Regions from separate parts of the Streptomyces sp. NPDC094034 genome, predicted to be linked through region 2. Evidence: predicted binding sites of a transcription regulator. Region 2 holds the regulator's gene; each other region holds the start of a gene.
The links. The regulator HrcA, encoded in region 2, represses chaperone genes, less so after heat shock. The targets are predictions, from matches to a motif close to TTNGCACTCNGNNNNNCNGAGTGCNAA.
Positions count from the first base shown of each region.

Region 1: groL (chaperonin GroEL) is a predicted target of HrcA. The motif match lies at 2,068-2,094, and genes of this name have one in related genera.
Region 3: groES (co-chaperone GroES) is a predicted target of HrcA. The motif match lies at 2,844-2,870, and genes of this name have one in related genera.

Region 1 is NZ_JBEOUD010000002.1:381,478-386,514, forward strand. It holds gene ABTZ59_RS04110 (Uma2 family endonuclease) at 1-182, shown strand, start outside; gene groL (chaperonin GroEL) at 277-1,902, opposite strand; gene ABTZ59_RS04120 (cold-shock protein) at 2,321-2,524, opposite strand; gene ABTZ59_RS04125 (ubiquitin-like small modifier protein 1) at 2,893-3,168, opposite strand; gene thrC (threonine synthase) at 3,292-4,599, opposite strand; SAM riboswitch class I at 4,617-4,746, opposite strand; gene ABTZ59_RS04135 (glucosyl-3-phosphoglycerate synthase) at 4,925-5,037, shown strand, end outside.
Region 2 is NZ_JBEOUD010000001.1:280,755-285,791, reverse strand. It holds gene ABTZ59_RS01290 (DUF3097 domain-containing protein) at 1-431, opposite strand, end outside; gene ABTZ59_RS01285 (MBL fold metallo-hydrolase) at 466-1,188, opposite strand; gene hrcA (heat-inducible transcriptional repressor HrcA) at 1,361-2,377, shown strand; gene dnaJ (molecular chaperone DnaJ) at 2,378-3,514, shown strand; gene ABTZ59_RS01270 (nitronate monooxygenase) at 3,676-4,755, shown strand; gene ABTZ59_RS01265 (16S rRNA (uracil(1498)-N(3))-methyltransferase) at 4,752-5,037, shown strand, end outside.
Region 3 is NZ_JBEOUD010000014.1:35,877-40,913, reverse strand. It holds gene ABTZ59_RS15150 (class I SAM-dependent methyltransferase) at 1-1,239, opposite strand, end outside; gene ABTZ59_RS15145 (polysaccharide deacetylase family protein) at 1,323-2,327, shown strand; gene ABTZ59_RS15140 (hypothetical protein) at 2,324-2,785, shown strand; gene groES (co-chaperone GroES) at 3,017-3,325, shown strand; gene groL (chaperonin GroEL) at 3,418-5,037, shown strand, end outside.

The DNA of each region.
Region 1 (5,037 bases), on a different contig from region 2:
CGGCGGACATCCCCGTCTATCTCCTCATCGACCGCGACGCGGAAGAAATGGTCCTTTACACCGATCCGCGGAAGGGCAAATACCAGACGCGCACCACACGCCCTTACGGCGCTACGGTCAAGCTCCCGCACCCCGTCTCCATCACCCTGGAAACCGAGAAGCTCAAGGACTACACCCGCTGACGAAGCCTCGCTGAAACGCCCGAGGGCGGCACCCCCGCGAAGGGGTACCGCCCTCGGTCACTTCAGACCATGGACCGGGTCCGAGCCGTCAGGCTCAGAAGTCCATGTCACCGCCCGGCATGCCGCCGCCGGCCGGGGCCGCGCCGGCCTTCTCCGGCTTGTCGGCGATGACGGCCTCGGTGGTGAGGAACAGCGCCGCGATGGAGGCGGCGTTCTGCAGGGCAGAGCGCGTCACCTTCGCGGGGTCGATGATGCCCTCGGCGATCATGTCGACGTACTCGCCGGACGCGGCGTTCAGGCCGTGACCCACCGTCAGGTTGCGGACCTTCTCCACGACGACGCCGCCCTCAAGACCACCGTTGACGGCGATCTGCTTGAGCGGAGCCTCCAACGCGAGCTTGACGATCGCGGCACCAGTGGCCTCGTCGCCCGTCAGCTCAAGCTTCTCGAAGACCGAGGAAGCCTGGAGCAGAGCCACGCCACCACCGGCGACGATGCCCTCCTCGACGGCGGCCTTGGCGTTGCGCACCGCGTCCTCGATGCGGTGCTTGCGCTCCTTGAGCTCGACCTCGGTCGCGGCGCCGGCCTTGATGACGGCCACGCCGCCGGCCAGCTTCGCGAGGCGCTCCTGGAGCTTCTCGCGGTCGTAGTCCGAGTCGCTGTTCTCGATCTCGGCGCGGATCTGGTTGACCCGGCCGGCGACCTGGTCGCTGTCACCGGCACCGTCGACGATGGTGGTCTCGTCCTTGGTGATGACGACCTTGCGGGCGCGGCCCAGCAGGTCCAGGCCGGCGTTCTCCAGCTTGAGGCCGACCTCCTCGGAGATGACCGTACCGCCGGTGAGGATGGCGATGTCGTTGAGCATGGCCTTGCGGCGGTCACCGAAGCCCGGGGCCTTGACGGCGACGGACTTGAAGGTGCCACGGATCTTGTTGACGACCAGGGTCGACAGCGCCTCGCCCTCGACGTCCTCCGCGATGATCAGCAGGGGCTTGCCCGACTGCATGACCTTCTCCAGCAGCGGAAGGAGGTCCTTCACGTTGCCGATCTTGGAGTTGACGATCAGGAGGTACGGGTCGTCCAGGGACGCCTCCATACGCTCCATGTCGGTGGCGAAGTACGCCGAGATGTAGCCCTTGTCGAAGCGCATGCCCTCGGTGAGCTCAAGCTCAAGACCGAAGGTCTGCGACTCCTCGACGGTGATGACGCCTTCCTTGCCGACCTTGTCCATCGCCTCGGCGATCAGCTCGCCGATCTGGGTGTCGGCGGCGGAGATGGAGGCGGTCGAAGCGATCTGCTCCTTGGTCTCCACGTCCTTGGCCTGCTCCAGCAGGGCACCGGAGACGGCCTCGACGGCCTTCTCGATACCGCGCTTGAGGGCCATCGGGTTGGCACCGGCGGCCACGTTGCGCAGGCCCTCGCGGACCAGCGCCTGGGCGAGCACCGTGGCGGTGGTCGTACCGTCACCGGCGACGTCGTCCGTCTTCTTGGCGACTTCCTTGACCAGCTCGGCGCCGATCTTCTCGTACGGGTCCTCCAGCTCGATCTCCTTGGCGATGGACACACCATCGTTGGTGATCGTGGGGGCGCCCCACTTCTTCTCCAGGACGACGTTTCGGCCCTTGGGGCCAAGGGTGACCTTGACGGCGTCGGCGAGCTGGTTCATCCCGCGCTCGAGACCGCGCCGTGCCTCCTCGTCGAACGCGATGATCTTGGCCATGTGAAGTGGTCCTCCCGGACGGATGGGGTCTCCCCTGCTCGAACGCAGTTGAGAGCTTGGGGAAGGATTGCTCCGGACCGCGCTGGCGCCCGCGACGGACGGCCTGAGAGCCGTGCGGTTCCTTGCCCCACCGGCTCTTCGGGCCTCACCGACCCGGTCCTTAAGTTGTCACTCTCACTTGCAGAGTGCTAACGCAATGATTAGCACTCGACCCCCGAGAGTGCAAGCTCCTCCCGTTCGCAGCGGCCCCGCCGAGGCCCCGCCGAGGCCCCGCCGAGGCCCCTCCGGACGCTCCGGACCGGCCGGAACGCACGAAGGGTCCGCATCCCCTGTTCGGGATGCGGACCCTTCGGCGTGAGTCACGAGTCGTGCGTCGTGAGTTCGTACATCAGTGCGTCGGTGGCCGATCGCGCCGGGATCAGACGGCGAGCTTGACCATGTCCGCCTGCGGACCCTTCTGGCCCTGCGAGATCTCGAACTCCACTCGCTGACCTTCTTCAAGGGTGCGGTAACCGTCCATCTGGATCGCGCTGTAGTGGACGAAAACATCCGCACCACCGTCTACCGCGATGAAGCCGTAGCCCTTCTCCGCGTTGAACCACTTGACGGTGCCCTGAGCCATGCCTAACTCCCCTATTACTGGCCCTTGCACGGGGCCACACTTCGCGCCGGAACGCGTCGACCGCGGCTGAATGTATCTGCCCAACTGCCCTCTGCAACAGGTCAATCGGACGAGAATTCTGGGCATGGCTGAACAGGCATAGCGTTGAATTCCCTGCGTTCCAGGGCAAGTCGGGCCGGGCAAAGCGCACCTACGGCGCATACGGCACTCCGACTTCGACCCCATGTTGTCGCGTTCTCGCATGCGTTCGGCAGAGGCGACAGCGGGGCGTTCCCCTACTGTACCGCGCTCAACCATGTAGAACGGCCCCCTCCGCTTCTCTCACGGAGGGGGCCGTACCAGTCACAGAGCGGAGGAGGATGCGGGGATCAGCCTCCGGCGACGGCGGGAATGATCGAGACACCTGCGCCCGCCGGGGTGGCGGTCTCCAGGCCCTGTTCGAAGCGGACGTCGTCGTCGTTCACGTACACGTTCACGAAGCGGCGCAGCTTGCCCTGGTCGTCCAGGACGCGGGCGGCGATGCCCGGGTGGTTCGTCTCCAGGGACTGGATGACCTCGGAGAGGGTCGCCCCCTCGGCGGCGACCTCGGCCTTGCCGCCGGTGTACGTACGGAGAATGGTGGGGATGCGGACGTTGACGCTCATGGTGGTGTTCTGCCTTCCGTCTTCCGTAACGTCGTGGTGGTCGTCAGTCGCCGGTCGCGGGGCCGGTCGCTGGTAGCCGGTCGCCTGCCGCCGGTCGCGGGGCCCGTCGCCGGTCGCCGGTTGTCAGCTGCGGGCCAGGCCGGCGTCGCGGAACGCGTCCAGGCTCGGGCGGATGGTCGCCGTCGGGCCGGTCGTCGGGGCGACGGCGTCGAGCGTCTTGAGACCGTCGCCGGTGTTCAGGACGACGGTGGTCAGCGCCGGGTCGAGGAGACCGGCCTCGATCAGCTTCTTCGTCACGCCGACCGTCACACCCCCGGCCGTCTCCGCGAAGATGCCCTCGGTGCGCGCCAGCAGCTTGATCGCGTCGACGATCTGCTCGTCGTCGACGTCCTCGACGGCGCCGCCGGTGCGGCGGGCGATGTCCAGGACGTACGGGCCGTCGGCCGGGTTGCCGATCGCCAGGGACTTGGCGATGGTGTCCGGCTTCTGGGGCCGTACGACATCGAGTCCGGCCTTGAAGGCGGTGGACACTGGCGAGCAGCCCTCGGCCTGGGCGCCGAAGATCTTGTACGGCTTGTCCTCGACCAGGCCCAGCTTGATCAGCTCCTGGAGACCCTTGTCGATCTTCGTGAGCTGCGAGCCCGAGGCGATCGGGACGACGATCTGGTCGGGCAGCCGCCAGCCGAGCTGCTCACAGATCTCGTACGCCAGCGTCTTGGAGCCCTCGCCGTAGTACGGGCGCAGGTTGACGTTGACGAAGCCCCAGCCCTCGCCCAGCGGGTCGCCGATCAGCTCGGAACAGAATCGGTTGACGTCGTCGTAGTTGCCCTCGATACCGACGAGTTCACCGCCGTACACCGCCGCCATGACGACCTTGCCCTGCTCCAGGTCGTGCGGGATGAAGACGCAGGAGCGGAAGCCGGCGCGGGCGGCGGCGGCGCCGACCGCGCCGGCCAGATTGCCCGTGGAGGAGCACGAGAGCGTGGTGAATCCGAAGGCGCGGGCCGCTTCCACGGCGATGGCGACGACGCGGTCCTTGAAGGAGTGCGTCGGGTTGCCGGAGTCGTCCTTGATGTGCAGGGAGCCGGTGACGCCCAGTTCACGGGCGAGGTTGTCGGCCTTGACGAGCTTGGTGAAGCCGGGGTTGATATTGGGCTTCGTGGCCACATCGGCGGGAACGGGCAGCAGCGGCGCGTAGCGCCAGATGTTGTCCGGGCCCTCGGCGATACGCCTCTTCAGCTCTTCGGGGGTGCCGCTCGGCAGGTCGTACGCCACTTCGAGCGGCCCGAAACAGCTGGCACAGGCGAAAATGGGGCCGAGGTCGAAACGCTCTCCGCATTCGCGGCACGAGAGCGCGGCGGCGGGTCCGAGATCCACCGAGCCGGCGTCCTCGACGGAGTCGGCGTTGTGTACGGCGGTCTGCACAGCCATGGAGGCGAGGCCCTTTCTCCTCATCTTCCTCGCGACGTACTTCGCCACGAGACGGAATTGGCACCTTCCCCACCGTGACCTCGAATGGTCGGCGGGAGGGTTGCCGGGACTTCAACGGGCCGTTCCCTCAGTCCCTCTGGATGAGCGCTATGGCGCCGGACCCCGGGTCCGACGCGTTTATTGACGTAATGACCCCCGGCATGCGGTGGTCATTCGTGTTGTTCAAGACTGTAACCGACGGAGCGCGCGGTTGAGAGAGTCGTCCGCACCGCGAGATGGATCACGTTCAGGGCACACGTACGCACACGCTCAGGGAGTACCGACCGTGCTGGAAGAGGTGGAGCACTGGCTGACCAGGCGTTCCTGGTCCGTGGCCGACCGCCCGCTCGACCGGCTGACAGTGGCGAAGGCCGCGCGCGGTTCGACCGTGAGTGTGGT
Region 2 (5,037 bases):
CCCAGGTATTCCACGACCACGCCCTCGACGCGCAGATCGTCGCCCCACACCTTCTCGACCAGCTCCGCGTCGTGCCGGCCCTCCACATAGATGCGGCCCGCCCTCGCCACGCGCGCGCGGACCCCGGGGACGGCGACCGAGCCGGAGGCGGTGCGGGACGGTCGGGAGGGGTCCGCCGTCGCCGGGCGGACCAGGGTCACCGGACGGCCCTCCAGGAGGAATCCGGCGGGCAGCAGCGGGAAGACCCGGTGCTTGCCGAAGCGGTCCTCCAGCGTGACCGTCGGACCCTCGGCGGTCTTCTCGCAGCGGATCACCGCGCCGCAGAAGCCCGTTGACACCTCCTCGACCACCAGATCCGGCTCGGCGGGGACCTCGGGCGCGGGCGTGGACTTCTTCCACGGGGGCGTCAGATCAGGGCTGTAGCTGCGCATGCGCACGACGATAGGCCGCGGCGCGGCGCGGCGGCTACGACGCCCCCGCCCGCGCGGCCAGCGCGTCCCGCTGCGCCCGTACGAACGCCGCGTCCACCACCGCCCCGTGCCCCGGCACATACAGCGCGTCCTCGCCGCCCAGCGCCAGCAGCCGGTCCAGGGCCGCCGGCCAGCGCGCCGGGACCGCGTCGGGGCCCGCCTGCGGCTCGCCGGACTCCTCCACCAGATCGCCACAGAAGACGACCGCGGGGGAGCCGGGCACCAGCATCGCGAGATCGTGCGCGGTATGACCGGGCCCCGCGTTCGCGAGCACGACCCGGAGGCCGCCCAGGTTCAGCGTCACCTCCCCGGACACCGGGTGCCGGGGCGCCACCAGGAGGTCCACCGCCTCGGCTGCCTCCCCCGCGGCGACCCCGTGGCGTACGGCGTCCTCGTACAGGCCCGCGGTGTCCCCGGTGAGCAGTTCCGCCATGCCCGCGGCCCCGTACACCTCCGCCTCCGCGAACGCGGCCGTCCCCAGTACATGGTCGAAGTGCGGGTGGCTCAGCGCGATATGGGTCACGCGACGGCCGCCGAGCAGGGTCCGTGTGTGTGCCCGGATCGCGGCGCCCTCGCGGAGCGTGGAGCCCGTGTCGTAGAGCAGCGCCGCGTCGGCGCCCACGGCCAGTCCCGTCGTCGCGTCCCACCCCGGCAGCCGCAGCCGCCCCACTCCCGGAGCCAGCGGCTCCCATCCGGATTCTTCCCAGGCGACGTTCATACCGGGACGCTACGGGACGCTATCGGCACCGGCCGGCACGAGCCCGGGGTAGCGTGGTCGGCTGCTCTTGCTAGCGGTGTACCCCACGGCCGTACACTGGCTGGGGGAGTGCTGGCACTCCTCCAGAGCGAGTGCCAAGGCCGGAACGACGGACGAGAGCTGGAGGTGTGCGATGCTCAGCGAACGCAGGCTGGAGGTGCTGCGCGCAATCGTCCAGGACTATGTCGGGACGGAAGAGCCCGTCGGCTCCAAGGCGCTCACCGAGCGGCACAAGCTCGGTGTCTCCCCGGCGACCGTACGCAACGACATGGCGGTGCTGGAGGACGAGGGCTTCATCGCCCAGCCGCACACCAGCGCGGGCCGTATCCCGACGGACAAGGGATACCGGCTCTTCGTCGACAAGCTGGCGGGGGTCAAACCCCTGTCCTCGCCGGAGCGCCGCGCCATCCAGAACTTCCTGGACGGAGCCGTGGATCTCGACGATGTCGTGGGTCGTACGGTACGGCTGCTGGCGCAGCTCACCCGGCAGGTCGCCGTCGTCCAGTACCCCTCGCTGACCCGCTCGACGGTGCGGCACGTGGAGTTGCTGGCGCTGGCGCCCGCGCGGCTGATGCTCGTCCTGATCACGGACACCGGACGGGTCGAGCAGCGCATGATCGACTGTCCCGCGCCGTTCGGCGAGACCTCGCTCGCGGACCTGAGGGCCCGGCTCAACAGCCGGGTGGTCGGGCGCCGCTTCGCGGATGTCCCGCAGCTGGTGCAGGACCTGCCGGATTCCTTCGAGCAGGAGGACCGGGGGACCGTCACGACGGTGCTCGCGACCCTGCTCGAAACCCTGGTTGAGGAGACCGAGGAGCGGCTGATGATCGGCGGTACCGCCAACATCACCCGCTTCGGACACGATTTCCCGTTGACCATCCGGCCGGTGCTTGAGGCGCTGGAGGAGCATGTGGTGCTTCTCAAGCTGCTCGGCGAGGCCAAGGACCCCGGCATGACCGTACGGATCGGGCACGAGAACGCCCATGAGGGGCTCAACTCCACGTCCGTCGTCGCGGTCGGCTACGGTTCTGGCGACGAGGCAGTCGCCAAACTCGGCGTGGTCGGACCGACCCGCATGGACTACCCCGGAACGATGGGAGCGGTACGCGCAGTGGCACGTTACGTCGGACAGATCCTGGCGGAGTCGTAAGTGGCCACGGACTACTACGCCGTACTCGGCGTACGCCGCGACGCATCTCAGGACGAGATCAAGAAGGCATTCCGCAGACTCGCGCGCGAGCTGCATCCGGATGTCAATCCCGATCCCAAGACGCAAGAGCGCTTCAAGGAGATCAACGCCGCCTACGAGGTGTTGTCGGACCCGCAGAAGAAGCAGGTCTACGACCTCGGCGGTGACCCCCTCTCGCAGAGCGGCGGCGGGGGCGCGGGCGGGTTCGGAGCCGGTGGCTTCGGCAACTTCTCCGACATCATGGACGCGTTCTTCGGTACGGCGTCGCAGCGCGGGCCGCGCTCGCGGACGCGGCGCGGCCAGGACGCGATGATCCGGCTGGAGATCGATCTCAACGAGTCGGCCTTCGGCACGACCAAGGACATCCAGGTCGACACGGCCGTGGTCTGTACGACCTGTTCGGGCGAGGGCGCGGCGCCGGGGACCTCGGCGCAGACCTGTGACATGTGCCGGGGCCGCGGTGAGGTCTCGCAGGTCACCCGGTCCTTCCTGGGCCAGGTCATGACCTCGCGGCCGTGTCCGCAGTGCCAGGGCTTCGGTACGGTCGTGCCGACGCCGTGCCCCGAGTGCGCGGGCGACGGCCGGATCCGGTCGCGCCGTACGCTCACCGTCAAGATCCCGGCCGGGGTCGACAACGGCACACGCATCCAGCTCGCGGGCGAGGGCGAGGTCGGCCCCGGTGGCGGCCCCGCCGGTGACCTGTATGTCGAGATCCACGAGCTGCCGCACGCGGTGTTCCAGCGGCGCGGTGACGATCTGCACTGCACGGTCACGATCCCGATGACCGCGGCGGCGCTCGGCACGAAGTGCCCGCTGGAGACGCTGGACGGCCTGGAGGAGATCGACGTCCGGCCCGGTACGCAGTCGGGCCAGTCGATTCCGCTGCACGGCCGCGGTATCACGCATCTGCGGGGCGGCGGCCGGGGCGATCTGATCGTCCATGTCGAGGTGATGACCCCGTCGAAGCTGGACCCGGAGCAGGAACGGCTGCTGCGGGAGCTGGCGAAGATGCGCGGCGAGGAACGACCCACGGGCCAGTTCCAGCCGGGGCAGCAGGGGCTGTTCTCGCGGCTCAAGGACGCCTTCAACGGCCGTTAGGACAACGGGTTTCGCCGGTGGCCCGGGGAGTGCTCCCCGGGCCACCGGCGTTGTCCCCTGGAGCGCCTCGGGGCGTGGTGTCCGCGCCGCGCTTTCCTCTGTCACATGCCGGAGGTGGCACCGATTCGGAGCTGTCATACAAGGCATGACACGATGCCTGCATGTCCTCCGCACTGACCGATCTCTGCCGGTATCCGATCGTGCAGGCCCCCATGGCGGGCGGCGCCTCCTGCCCGCAACTGGCCGCGGCCGTCTCCGAGGCCGGCGGTCTCGGGTTCCTCGCCGCCGGGTACAAAACGGCGGACGGCATGTACGAGGAGGTCAAACAGTTGCGCGGGCTGACCGGCCGGCCCTTCGGGATCAACCTGTTCATGCCGCAGCCGCGCTACGCCGACCGCGCGGCGGTGGAGGTCTACCGCAACCAGCTCGCCGGCGAGGCGACCTGGTACGAGACCCCGCTCGGCGACCCCGACGCCGGACGGGACGACGGCTACGAGGCGAAGCTGGCGATACTGCTCGACGACCCGGTGCCCGTCGTGTCGTTCACCTTCGGCTGCCCGACCAGGACGACGCTCGACGCGTTCGCCCAGGCCGGCACGTACACCGTGGTCACGGTGACCACCCCCGAGGAGGCCCAGACCGCTCAGTGGTCCGGCGCCGACGCCCTCTGCGTCCAGGGCATCGAGGCCGGCGGTCACCAGGGCACGCACCGCGACGACCCGGCCACCGACGGCACCGGGATCGGGCTGCTCTCGCTGGTGACCCAGGTCAGGGAGACCGTGGAGCTCCCGATCATCGCCGCGGGCGGACTGATGCGCGGGGGTCAGATCGCGGCGGTGCTCGCGGCGGGCGCGGACGCGGCGCAGCTGGGAACGGCGTTCCTGGTGTGCCCGGAGTCCGGGGCGAACGCGCTCCACAAGCAGGCCATGACCAATCCGCTGTTCGTCAGAACCGAGCTGACCCGGGCGTTCTCCGGGCGCCCCGCGCGCGGCCTCGTGAACCGCTTCATGCGCGAGCACGGCCGGTACGCCCCGCCCGCCTACCCCGAGATCCACCACCTCACCTCAGGACTGCGCAAGGCCGCCGCCAAGGTGGGCGACGCGCAGGGCATGGCGCTCTGGGCGGGCCAGGGCCACCGCATGGCCCGCGCGCTGCCGGCCGGACGGCTGGTCGAGGTGTTGAACGGTGAACTCGAAGCGACCCGCGCCTCGTTGATGCCGGGTCTGGGCAACGCCTCGTGACCGCCCCTGTCTTCGTCGTCGGGGGCGAAGGACTGCGGGTCGGTACGGTCACCCTGGACGGCCCCGAGGGGCGGCACGCCGTCTCCGTACGGCGGCTGCGCGTCGGCGAGGAGATCGTCCTGACGGACGGCGAGGGCACCGGCGCGTACGGGACGGTCGCGGCCGTCGAGGGCAAGGACCGGCTGGACGTCGCCGTCACCGAGGTACGGACCGAACCCGAGCCCACGCCCCGGATCACCGTCGTCCAGGCGCTGCCCAAGGGCGACCGCGGGGAACTGGCCG
Region 3 (5,037 bases), on a different contig from region 2:
CTGGGGGCCCTTGAGTTTGAGCCGTCGGCGCAACTCCTCCGGTTCCACGGCCGAGCCGCGCTTCTTCACGGTCAGTACGCCGACCTCGCGTTCGCGCAGCAGCGCCTTCAGTTTCTTGAGCCCGAAGGGGAGTTGGTCGGTGATCTCATAGGCGGTGGCGAACGGTGTCGGGCGCGGTTCGTCGGCCGTGATGTAGGCGATCGTCTCGTCGAGCAGTCCGCCGACCAGGTCCTCGGCGACCTCGGCGACCAGATGCGCGCGGATGACGGCGCCGTCCGGCTCGTACAGGAAGCGGCCGAGGGGACGGACGGGCGGATCGGGCAGTCCGCGGCCGGTGAGGGTGGCCCCGGACGGCAGGAGGGTGGCACGGCGCGCACCGGGGACGACGGCCGCCGGGCCACCGTGTCCGCGCTCGCTCAGGGGCCCGTGCCCGCCCTCGCGCCGGTGCCAGAGCACCGCTTCCTTCACATCGCCGCCGTCCGAGATCCATTCGGCCTCGAAGTCGTCGGGGATCAGTTCGTGCGGGATGCCGGGCGCGATCTTGACCGCGCCCGCGCCGACCCGCCGTACCGCGTCGATCGCCCAGGACAACGGCGGTGAGTACGCCTCCGGATCGAAGATCCTGCCCCGGCCGCCGCGCCGCGCCGGGTCGATGAAGAGGGAGTCGGCCCCGGTCGTGTCGTACTCCAGGACATCCGCCCGGGTCACCGTCACGGGCGGACCGTCCGGTGCCAGGGTGCGCACATTGGTGAGGGCGATCTCGCAGGTCAGCGGGTCGAGGTCGACCGCCGTCACGGCGAGTCCCGCGCGGGCCAGTTCGATCGCGTCCCCGCCGATGCCGCAGCAGAGGTCCGTGACCCTGGAGTTCCCGGAGTTCCCGGAGTCCGGTGCGAGGGCGCGGAAGCGGGCGGCCCGGTGAGCGGCGACGCTGCCGCGCGTGGCCTGTTCGACGCCGTTCGGTGTGAAGTACATGCGGTACGCGTCGGCCGCGCCGAACTTCGCCACCCCGCGCTGGCGCAGCCGCGCCTGCGCCAGCGCCGCCGACACCAGCTCGGCCGGGTGCTCACGGCGCAGCCGGGTGGCGAGGGCGAGTTCCTGAGCCGGGTCGTGGTCGCGCACCTCGGCGAGCAGCGCCTGCCCCTCGGCGGAGAGGAGGGGCGCGAGGAGCGGCGTGGCAGGAGCCGGTCCCGGAAGGGGCGAGGCGGCGGGGGAGGAGGCGCGGTCGGTCACCCGCCCCATTGTGGGCCAGCCGGGGGACGGTACACGCCGGGGCGGCGGTGTCGGGTGCTCGCGGGCTCCGCGCGCTGACAGGATGCGACGCCATGCAGCTAGTACGACAAAAAGAAGAAATGTCCACACAGGCCGCATATCGCGCACCCGTCACCAGGCGGGAAACCAGGCGATGGTGCGGTCGTACGGTTCTGGCCGCGCTGCTGGTCGCAGCCCTCGGCTCGGGATGTACCGACCGGTCCGCCGAACCGGTGCAGCACGCGCCCGCCGCGCCCGCCGCCGGGAAGCCGGGCCGGCCAGCCGCCCCCGGGGTGCCGGGCGAGCGGACAGCGGCCGAACTGGACGCGCTCTACTCGCCCGAGAACGTACGCCGCGCCCAGGCCGAGCGCGCCGTCGCCGCGAAGAAGTGGGGGCTCGCGAGTACCCCCTTGGCCGCGCCCAGGCCGCCCGCTGTCAAGCCGGAGATCAGCACCCGTGAGGGCTTCGAGGTCGAGGGGGGCGAGGATCTGCCGCCGCTGTTCACCACCGTTCCGGTCGACGGCAAGAAGGTCGTCTTCCTGACGATGGACGACGGTTCGGAGAAGGACCCCGAACTGCTGCGGATGATGAGCGAGCTGAAGATCCCCTACACCGCCTTCCTCAGCGATTACGTCATCAACGACAACTACGGCTACTTCGGGCAGATGCGGGACCGCGGGGTCGCCATTCAGAACCACACCCTCAACCACCCGTACATGCCGGGTCTGTCGTACGAGGAGCAGAAGCGGGAGATCTGCGGCCAGCAGGATCTGCTGGAGAGGAACTACGGGAAGCGGCCCACGCTCTTCCGGCCGCCGTACGGCAACTACAACGCCGACACGCTGCGCGCCGCGAAGGAGTGCGGGATCAAGGCCGCGCCGATCTGGGCGTCCGAGGCGTTCCCCGACCACATGGAGTGGCGCGAGTGGGACCGGGACATGCACCCCGGCGACATCATCCTGACCCACTTCCGCGGACGGGACGAGTGGAAGGGCTCGATGCCCGACATGATCCGCCATGTGATGAAGGTCGTCACCGACAAGGGATACGCCGTGGGCAGGCTGGAGGACTACGTATGAGGCCCGCGCACCGGCTGCTGGCCGGGGTGCTGGCAGCCGGTGCGCTCCTCGCGGCCGGCTGCGCGCAGTCGTCCGGCGCGATGGACCCGATGGACCCGATCGAACGACTTGGCCGCAAGGCGGCGCAGCGGGTGAATCCGCATGACTCGGTCCCGCCCCCGGTGCCTGTGCCGCTACCGGGTCCCGGACCTGGAGCGAAGGCGGGGCCGGGGCCGGGGGCGGGGGCCGGCGCCGGTTCGGGGGCGCCGGGTCCGGGATCGGGAGCGGGGCCGATGTCCGTGCCCCCGTCCTCGTCCCCGTCCGCGGCGGGCGCCCCCGTACGCCCCGTCTGCGGGCTGCACGAGATGTCGCCCGCGCCACCGCCTTCGCCGCCGTTCCCGCCGTCCCCGCCGTTCTCCACCCCTTCGCCGCCGTCGCCACCGCTGCGGCACTGCCCTTCGGTCCTGCCCGACCCGTGAGGAACCCCGGCCCAGGAGCCGCTTTTCCGCACCGGGAAATCCGCCACGACCGCGCTCATTGGCACTCCGCTTGACCGAGTGCTAATCGCAGTCATAGTCTCGGGTCTGGCACTCCCCACTGGAGAGTGCCAAAGCGCGACTGACAGGTCCGGCACCCGCGACGACGGATCTATTTGGTCGCCACCCTCAGACAGTCAACCCCGTGAGATCTCCGAAGGGGGAGGTCGGATCGTGACGACCGCCAGCACCAAGGTTGCCATCAAGCCGCTTGAGGACCGCATTGTGGTCCAGCCGCTCGACGCCGAGCAGACCACGGCCTCTGGCCTGGTTATCCCGGACACCGCCAAGGAGAAGCCCCAGGAGGGCGTCGTCCTGGCCGTGGGCCCGGGCCGATTCGAGAACGGCGAGCGCCTTCCGCTCGACGTCTCCGTCGGCGATGTCGTTCTGTACAGCAAGTACGGCGGCACCGAAGTGAAGTACAGCGGCGAGGAGTACCTCGTCCTCTCGGCTCGCGACGTTCTCGCGATCATCGAGAAGTAATTCACCTAATTGCTTGTGGACCGCGCCCCTGGCCACCCTGCGACAGCCGGGCGGACAGGGGCGCGGTTCATTGAGAGGACAGAGAAGCTCCCATGGCGAAGATCCTGAAGTTCGACGAGGACGCCCGTCGCGCCCTTGAGCGCGGCGTCAACAAGCTTGCCGACACGGTGAAGGTGACGATCGGCCCCAAGGGCCGCAATGTCGTCATCGACAAGAAGTTCGGCGCCCCCACCATCACCAACGACGGTGTCACGATCGCCCGTGAGGTAGAGGTCGAGGACCCGTACGAGAACCTCGGCGCCCAGCTGGTGAAGGAGGTGGCGACCAAGACCAACGACATCGCGGGTGACGGCACCACCACCGCCACCGTGCTGGCCCAGGCGCTGGTCCGCGAGGGCCTGCGCAATGTCGCCGCGGGCGCCTCCCCGGCCGCCCTGAAGAAGGGCATCGACGCCGCGGTCAAGGCCGTGTCCGACGAGCTCCTCGCGACCGCCCGCCCGATCGACGACAAGTCCGACATCGCCGCCGTCGCCGCGCTCTCCGCCCAGGACGAGCAGGTCGGCGAGCTGATCGCCGAGGCGATGGACAAGGTCGGCAAGGACGGTGTCATCACCGTCGAGGAGTCCAACACCTTCGGTCTTGAGCTGGACTTCACCGAGGGCATGGCCTTCGACAAGGGCTACCTGTCCCCGTACATGGTGACCGACCAGGAGCGTATGGAGGCCGTCCTCGACGACCCGTACATCCTGATCCACCAGGGCAAGATCGCCAGCATCCAGGACCTGCTGCCGCTGCTGGAGAAGGTCATCCAGGCGGGTGGCTCCAAGCCGCTGCTGATCATCGCCGAGGACGTCGAGGGCGAGGCGCTCTCCACCCTCGTCGTCAACAAGATCCGCGGCACGTTCAACGCCGTCGCGGTGAAGGCCCCCGGCTTCGGTGACCGCCGCAAGGCCATGCTCGGCGACATCGCCACCCTCACCGGTGCGACCGTCATCGCCGAGGAGGTCGGCCTCAAGCTCGACCAGGCCGGTCTGGACGTGCTGGGCTCCGCCCGCCGCGTCACCATCTCCAAGGACGACACGACCATCGTCGACGGTGGCGGCAACTCCACCGACGTCGCCGGCCGGGTCAACCAGATCAAGGCCGAGATCGAGTCCACGGACTCCGACTGGGACCGCGAGAAGCTCCAGGAGCGCCTCGCGAAGCTGGCCGGCGGCGTGTGCGTGATCAAGGTCGGCGCCGCCACCGAGGTGGAGCTGAAGGAGAAGAAGCACCGTCTGGAGGACGCCATCTCCGCGACCCGCGCCGCGGTCGAGGAGGGCATCGTCTCCGGTGGTGGCTCCGCTCTGGTGCACGCCGCCAAGGTGCTCGAAGGCAACCTCGGCAAGGAGGGCGACGAGGCCACCGGTGTCGCGGTCGTCCGCCGCGCCGTCGTCGAGCCGCTGCGCTGGATCGCCGAGAACGCCGGTCTTGAGGGCTACGTCATCACCTCCAAGGTGGCGGAGCTGGACAAGGGCAACGGCTTCAACGCCGCGACCGGCGAGTACGTCGACCTGGTGAAGGCCGGCGTCATCGACCCGGTCAAGGTCACGCGCTCCGCCCTGGAGAACGCCGCGTCCATCGCCTCGCTGCTGCTCACGACCGAGACCCTGGTCGTCGAGAAGCCGGCCGAGGAAGAGGCCGACGCGGGTCACGGCGGCCACGGCCACAGC